2 regions of the Clostridium sp. LY3-2 genome follow, and region 2 is predicted to be linked to the other one. Evidence: a T-box and tRNA genes for the amino acid it is inferred to sense, from the RefSeq annotation. Region 2 holds a T-box; the other holds one or more tRNA genes.
What was found. A T-box is a leader RNA that pairs with one kind of tRNA and senses whether it is charged. The one in region 2 lies ahead of serS (serine--tRNA ligase), so its partner is inferred to be a tRNA-Ser.

Region 1: it has a tRNA-Ser gene. The T-box ahead of serS (serine--tRNA ligase) is inferred to sense a tRNA for this amino acid. The anticodon was not compared.

What each region holds. Positions count from the first base shown of each region.
Region 1 is NZ_JAMDLQ010000048.1:10,766-14,982, forward strand. Features, by position in the region: gene M4I33_RS14310 (hypothetical protein) at 1-410, shown strand, start outside; gene M4I33_RS14315 (thymidylate synthase) at 482-1,273, shown strand; gene M4I33_RS14320 (dihydrofolate reductase) at 1,273-1,764, shown strand; RNA gene ffs (signal recognition particle sRNA large type) at 1,898-2,162, opposite strand; tRNA gene M4I33_RS14330 (tRNA-Ser) at 2,335-2,425, opposite strand; gene M4I33_RS14335 (methyl-accepting chemotaxis protein) at 2,615-4,217, shown strand, end outside.
Region 2 is NZ_JAMDLQ010000024.1:607-4,823, forward strand. Features, by position in the region: gene M4I33_RS08290 (HD domain-containing protein) at 1-89, shown strand, start outside; gene M4I33_RS08295 (transcription repressor NadR) at 107-616, shown strand; gene M4I33_RS08300 (FAD-dependent oxidoreductase) at 637-2,037, shown strand; gene M4I33_RS08305 (DUF1667 domain-containing protein) at 2,053-2,283, shown strand; T-box leader at 2,359-2,562, shown strand; gene serS (serine--tRNA ligase) at 2,620-3,894, shown strand; gene fsa (fructose-6-phosphate aldolase) at 4,022-4,217, shown strand, end outside.

The DNA.
Region 1 (4,217 bases), on a different contig from region 2:
TTTTGAGATTTTTGATTAAAGATTTAAGTTCTCGTGGAGTTTCTTTATTAAATAAACAATTATCAAGATTTAATTTTGAAATACCAACTGACATTTCAAATAGAATATTAGATAGTTATCCTTTTAAAAAATTCAGAGAAATTTTAATGCCCTTTGCTAAATTTTTTCAAAGGTTCCATATAATTTTTGCACTTCTTGCAGGTTCAATAATTTTAATACATGGCTGCATTTTTTTATCACTAGGATTCAAATGGAATTTAGGATATATCTTTGGAATTTTAGCTATGGTTAATTTATTTATTATTATAGTATCTGGTATTTTTAGAATTTTTAATAAAAATATTTTAGCTCACAAACATCTAGGAATATCTTTTATAGTTCTTATGTGTCTCCACATATTATTTATTTAATATATTAATTTGAATTATTATAATCTATAATATAGAATTAAGTAGATATTTTTAGAAAGGGGTGTCTTTTTATGAGTCTTTATGACAAACAATACTTAGATATTGTAGAAAAGATATTAGATAACGGTTATTACGATCAAAACAGAACTGGTGTAGCTACTTACAAAATTCCTCACCAATTTATGCAATTTGATTTAGAAAAAGAATTTCCTATTTTAACTACTAAATTCGTAGCTTTTAAAACTGCTGTAAAAGAGCTTTTATGGATATATAAAGATCAATCAAATAGCGTAAAAAAACTACAAGAACAAAACGTTAAAATCTGGAACGAATGGATGATGGAAGACGGAACTATAGGAACTTCTTACGGATGGGTTGTTAAAAAATTCGATCAATTAGATAAATTAATCGAAGCTTTAAAAAATAATCCTCAAGATAGAAGAATGATGATAAACCTTTGGCAAATTCCATACTTAGATACAGGTGCACTTCACCCTTGTTGTTTCCTAACTATGTGGGATGTAACAGATGGTAGACTTAACTGTATGCTAGTACAAAGAAGTGGAGATATTCCACTAGGTGTTCCTTTTAACACTACTCAATACGCAGTGCTTGTTCACTTAATTGCACAAGTTACAGGATTAAAACCTGGTTTATTTACTCACGTAATAAATAATGCTCACATATATGAAAATCAAATCGAAGGAATGAAAATCCAATTAAGCAGAAGAAACGATGCTTACGAAGCACCAAAGCTTTGGTTAAATCCAGAAATTAAAGATTTCTACGATTTCACTCCAGAAGATATAAAACTAGAAAACTATGAATACCATCCATCAATAAAAATGGAGGTTTCAGTATAATGTTATCTATAATAGTTGCTACAGCTTCTAACAATGCTATCGGAAAAGATAACAAGCTTTTATGGCATATTTCTGAAGATTTAAAAAGATTTAAAGAAATTACATCAGCTCACAAAATCTTTATGGGAAGAAAGACTTTCGAGTCTCTTCCTGGTATTTTACCAAACAGACCTCATTTAATTTTAACTAGAGATAAGAATTTTTCTGTTTCTTCTGATAAAGTTACTGTATTTAATAATTTAGATGACTTTTTAAAGGAATATAAAGATTCTAAAGAAGAAGTTTTTATAATAGGTGGCGGTGAAATATATAAGTCTTTAATGCCTTATGCAGATAAAATATATCTAACTAAGATTCACAAAGACTTTGAAGCTGATACTTTCTTTCCACAGATAGACCTTGATAACTGGGAAGTTATTAACAGTTCTCCTAAGTTATTAGACGAAAAAAGTGGATTAAATTATGAGTTTATAGATTTAAAAAGAAAATAGTTTTAAGAATAGAAAAAGAGGGTATCTTACAAAAGTAAGACGCCCTCTCTTTCTTATCCTATTGTTCTCTATCTAAATCCTATTGAAGAGTAACCTAATTTATTTAAATTAGCTATTTTTTTTCATAAAAAAACCATGCACCTCGCTTCGACAATAAACTCTAGGCGTTACCTCCGCAGTTAGCTCAGGCCAGATTGATCCACGGCACACGGAAGAAACCACTTATTGCTGCTTCCTTCCGGACCTGACAAAGTTCATGGGCTCCCGTTGCGTGGGACCCAGCCATCAACACCACTTACGTAGGGCAGACCCTAAAGTTTAAGGCCTCTACGAGGACTTCGATCTTGCTATAGCGGATTGCAAGTTACAGGGCACCGCTAACTCCCCATCTAGCACGGTATGGTAAAGAGTGTAGGAGTTGCACCTACAGTAGAGTACTCTACTCGCACTGCAAAATTTCTTAAAGTTTAAGAAATTTTAGGACTCTCCATATTCATGATTTAATTTACTCACTAATAATATCATATAAACTTTTTAAATTCAATGGTTTTTTATGAGAGTAAAATTCTTTGGCGGAGAGAAGGGGATTTGAACCCCTGATAGAAGTAAATCCTATACACGCTTTCCAGGCGTGCTCCTTCGGCCACTCGGACATCTCTCCTTATACATACTAATAATATCACATTACTTTAATTTTTAAAACTCATCTATATTTATCATTTCTAAACATTTTCATTTATTTATTTTTTATTATTAATAACTTTTATTTATTAAATACTTAATTTTTCTACAATATCTACGATAATATAACCACTTCAAAATAATTACAAATGAAAAGGAGGAACAAAACTTGAATAACTTTAAAAATAAAATAAAAAATATCTCATTTACTAAATCTATTAGAGGGAAATTTATACTTTTAGTTGGAAGTGTTTTAATCTTTAGTCAGATTGCAACCTCTACCCTATCATTCTTCTTATCAAAGCCGATTCAAGAAGAACAAATAATTTCAATATTCCAATCCGATGCACGTGGAATAGCTTCCACAATAAAATATTTTTTAGATAGCGAATCTCTTGAAATAAACGGATTTTTATTTGATCCAAAATTTAGAGATTTAGCAGCATCAAATGTAAATGACCTTAAAGGAAAAGACGCTAAACTAAAAAAATCACAAGAAGAATTAAATAAAATATTAAAAAAAGATATGAGTAAAAAATACGTATCTGATGTTTACCTAGTTAATAAAGACGGTATTATAGTAGCTTCTGGTGATGAATCTGTACTTTTAGCAGACGTTTCTGAGAGAGATTATTTCAAGAAAATGAAAGAGGGAGAAGATACATATATTTCTGATATGTTAGTTTCTACAGACTCATCTGGAAAACATATAAACGTTATAGCAAGAAGAATGACAGATGAAAAAGGAAACTTTATTGGAATGATAGGTAAAGATTTAACTTCTGATGCTTATGTTGACCTTTTAAAGAAGTATAATGTTGATAGGTATAACGTATTTTTAACTGATAAAAAAGGACAAGTCGTTTATAACGTAGATGATTCTTTAATAGGAACAGAAATAAAATTAGATATTTCTGATACAAAAGACTTAGGGGACGGAATGAGTGAAGTTTCTTACAACTACAAAGGGTCAGATAAACTAGCTATAACAGATAAAATACCTGGTTTAGGTTGGACAGTTCATTCTACTGGGCACAAATCTGATATAAACGAGCCTATTATGAGGATATTATACACATCAGGTATCCTTACTTTAGTTATATTGATAATATCTTTAATCTACACATCATATGCAGCTAAAAAGTTCTCAAATCCTATAAAGAAATTAAAGGACTATACTGCAAAGATAGCTAAGGGAGAATTAAACTTTAGAATTACAGATATAAAAACTAAAGACGAGATAGAAGAACTTTCTGATGAGTTAAATATAGCCTTAGACAGTTTATCTACTACTCTTAGAGAAGTTAAAACTACAATAAATACAGTTACAGACCAATCTAGTAATCTATCTGCTGTAAATGAAGAAGTTACAGCAACAAATAGCGAAATAAATTTAGCTATAAATAATATAACTGAAAGAATCACAGATTCAGCCCTTCAAGCACAAAACTGCGAGGATCAAACTAAAGAATTAGAATTATCAATGATTTCTTTAGAAGAAAATAATAAACTTATGATTAATCAAAGCGATTCTGTTGTTGAATCTTTAAATTCTAACAACAAGAATTTAGATACAGTATTAGATTCTAAAGAGCAGTCTTATAGTAGTTTTGAAGAATTAAAATCTACTATAGATAAATTAATCGGAGGAGTTAAAAATATAAGCACTTTCTTAAATGATATAAACCAAATAGCAGAACAAACTAACCTTTTATCTTTAAATGCTGCTATTGAAGCTGCAAGAGCTGGCGAGGCTGGAAAAGGCTTTGCTG
Region 2 (4,217 bases):
ATGTTGTTAAAAACCATCATTTAGAAATACCAAAGAACAATGAAAATAAATATCTAGAGATTATAAAGATATGTGATGATAGAAACTAATTAGTTGGGAGTTTTTTATGGACGCTAAAAGTAGAAGAGATTTTATAATAAAAAAATTAATACAAAGTAATAAACCTATAAAAGGTATTGATTTTGCAAAAGATTTTGGGGTTACAAGGCAAATAATAGTTAAGGATATAGCGCTATTAAGAGCAAAGGGAAATAATATATTAGCAACTCCAGACGGATATATTATTATGAATGAAGAAAGTAAGATAAAGTCCATAATAGCTGTAAATCATGATAATGATAAAATGAAAGATGAATTAGAATGTGTTATAAAATATGGGGGAACTATTGAAGATGTAATAGTAGAACACCCTATATACGGAGAGATAAAAGGCATTTTAATGATTAAAAATCTAAATGATTTAAATAAATTTATGAAAAAGAATGAAGAAAGTGGTGCGAAACCTTTATCTGAACTTACTGATGGAGTTCATTTACATACTATATCTACTTATAGTAAAGAAGATATGGAATGTATAAAGGAAGAATTAAAAAATAAAGGGTTTATGATTATATAATTTTTTTGGGAGGTACTTTAATGGACTATGATGTTTTAATACTTGGCGGTGGGATTGTAGGATGCACAGTTGCGTATGAATTATCAAAATATAACTTAAATATAGCAGTAATAGAAAGAGACTATGACGTAGCAGATGATATAGCAGTTGCAAACACTGCTGTTGTTTACGATGGCTCTGAAACTTCTAATGCTGTTATGGCAGGTTTAGAGAATATAGGTATAGGATTAGTAAAAGAAGCTTGTGAGAAATTTAAAGTGCCATATAAGACTTTAGGATCATTAAGACTTGCTAAAACTGATTTAGATATAGAAAAAATAAAAGATATGTATAGAACTGCTAGAAATAGAGGTATTTTAGGTGTAGATATTTTAGATAGAGAAGAGATACTAGAAATAGAACCTAATATAACTGATGACGTAAAGATGGCGCTATATTCAAAAAATACAGGAATAGTTTCACCTTATGACTTAGCATTATCTTATGCTGAGATCGCTTTTGATAATGGAGTAAACTTTAGATTAGAAGAAGAAGTTAATAGTATTCAAAAAATAAATAAGGGATTCTTTGTTGAAACTAACAAAAACAAATTTAAATGTAGGTTTGTTATAAATACTATTCCAGATGAAATCTATGTCTACGATAGCAACAAAATAGAAGAAAAAGAAATTACATCTCAAAAAAATATGAATTATTTTTTAGTTGAAAATAAATTAGAGAAAAATACTAATACTATTGTTATAGAAGTTGTAGATGACAGATCATTTGTTATAAACACTCCTATGATAACAGGTGGTAATATGCTTGGTGTAAAAAACCCTAAGAGATTAAATATTCACGAAGGGATACATTACTGCAATAAAATATTACCAGAACTAAAAAAAGAAAATATCAGTGATATGATAAGGGAAGAATATAAAAGAGATGAGATTTTTATAGATGATAGTGAATTAAAAGAAGGTTATATAAGAATAACTGGGAAACACTACGGAAAACATACTATAGCGCCGGCAATAGCTGAAAATATAAGAGATACTATAGTAGCTTTATTAAATTCTAGTTTAAAAAAGGACTTTGTAGATAAAAGAAGAGAGTCTTATAGATTTAGAGAATTAGATAAAGAAGAGATAAACGAACTTATAAGAGTAGACAAGAGATACGGAAATATTATTTGCGTTTGTAATAAAGTTAGTGAAGGCGAGATTGTAGACTGTATAAGAAGACCTTTAGGGGCTAGAACTATTGAAGGAATAAGAAAGAGAACAGGAGCTGGCTTTGGAAACTGTCACGGCTCTCATTGCATAAGAAAACTTATAAATATTTTAGCTAGAGAGATGGATAAAAAGCCTAGTGAAATAGTTAGAAGCTCTAAAAATTCAAAGATAGTTATAGGAAGAATTAAAGAATTTGATGAGGTTTAAAGGGGAATAATAATTATGGAGAATAAAGAGATTTTTACAAGTGTTGTTAGAATTAAGGGTGACCCAAACAATAAAGTTGTATCTGTTAAAAGTACAGAACCTGTAGATATAAGCATATGGAAAGAATTATCAAAAGTTATAGGGAGGATATACGTTTCAACTCCTATAAAGGTTGGGGATTTAATCTGTAAAAATATAATGAATACAGGTGTAGATATAGTTTGTACTAAAACTATAGAAATATAATAAATTTTTAAATACACTTAGTAAAATATTGACAAGGAACTTGTATATATAATATATTATATATATATTTTGATAAATAAACCGTTGAAGAGGCTAAGTAACATAGATTTGCTTTTAAGAGAGCTAGTGGGTGGTGAAAACTAGTAAGCAGTTTAGTGTGAATCTACCTTCTGAGGGACTGTGAAATAAGCAGTACGGTGGGAATCGTTAAATCTTTTAAGAGGGTAAGGAGTAATTCTTACCAATTAGGGTGGCAACGCGGAGTCTTTCGTCCCTTTGTTTGGGGACACGAGGCTCTTTTTTTAATGTAAAAAAATAGTTATAGGAGGAATAGATATGTTAGATTTAAGAAGAATCAGAAACAATCCAGAAGAGATTAAAGCTGCATTAACTAACAGAGGTGAAGACTTCGATGTAGCAGTAATTGATGAAGTTGTTAAATTAGACGAAGACAGAAGAAATATATTAGTTGAGGTTGAAGCTTTAAAAAGCAAAAGAAACCAAGTTTCATCTGAAATCCCAAAATTAAAAAAAGCTGGTGAAGATGTTTCAGCGATAATGGCTGAAATGAAAGAACTTGGAAACGAAATAAAAGAACATGACACTAAACTTTCAGAAATAAATGAAAGAATAGAATATATCATGTTAAGAATTCCAAACATCCCAAACCCACAAGTTCCAGAAGGTGAAACTGATGAGGACAACGTTGAAATAAAAAGATGGGGAGATGTTAGAGTATTTGAAGGAGAACCAAAGGCTCACTGGGATATCGGTGCTGACTTAGGAATACTTGATGCTGAAAGAGGCGGAAAAGTAGCAGGTTCAAGATTCACTATGTATAAAGGGTTAGGTGCTAGACTTGAAAGAGCTGTATTAAACTACTTTATGGATAAACATGCTTTTGATCATGGATATGAAGAAATATTACCTCCATACATGGTTAACAGAAACAGTATGACAGGAACAGGACAATTACCTAAATTCGAAGAGGATGCTTTCAAAGTAGAAAACAACGGATTCTTCTTAATACCAACAGCAGAAGTTCCTGTAACTAATATGTATAGAGATGAAATTTTAAAAGGTGAAGAATTACCTATAAAACATTGTGCATATTCAGCTTGCTTTAGAGCAGAGGCTGGTTCAGCTGGAAGAGATACAAGAGGTCTTATAAGACAACATCAATTCAACAAAGTTGAGTTAGTTAAATTCACTAGACCAGAAGATTCATATGCTGAATTAGATAAATTAGTTAGAGATGCAGAGGAAGTATTAGAAGAATTAGGGTTACCATACAGAAAGGTTAGAATCTGTAAAGGTGATTTAGGATTCACAGCTGCCTTAAAGTTTGACTTAGAGGTTTGGATGCCAAGTTACAACAGATATGTTGAAATATCAAGTTGTTCAAACTTTGAAGATTTCCAAGCTAGAAGAGCTAATATCAAATACAGAGATGGAAAAGATAAACCTCAATTCGTTCACACTTTAAACGGGTCAGGATTAGCTGTAGGAAGAACTGTAGCTGCTATCTTAGAAAATTATCAAAATGAAGATGGAACAGTAACTGTACCAGACGCATTAAAGAGATATATGAACGTAGACGTTATTAAATAATTTTTAGATGCCTTGATTGTTTTATCAAGGCATCTTTTCTTTTTACACTTTGTTCACATGATATCGTTGTCATTAAAACGTATACAATGTATAATAAAAAAGTACTAAAGAATCAGGGGGAAAACAAATGAAGATATTTATAGACACAGCGAATGTAGAAGAAATAAGAAAAGCTAGCGAACTTGGAGTTCTTGCTGGTGCAACAACAAACCCTTCTTTAATAGCAAAAGAGGGAAGAGATTTAAAAGAAGTTATAGAAGAAATCTGTAGCATTGTAGATGGTCCTATAAGCGCAGAAGTTATTAGCTTAGAAGCTGATAAGA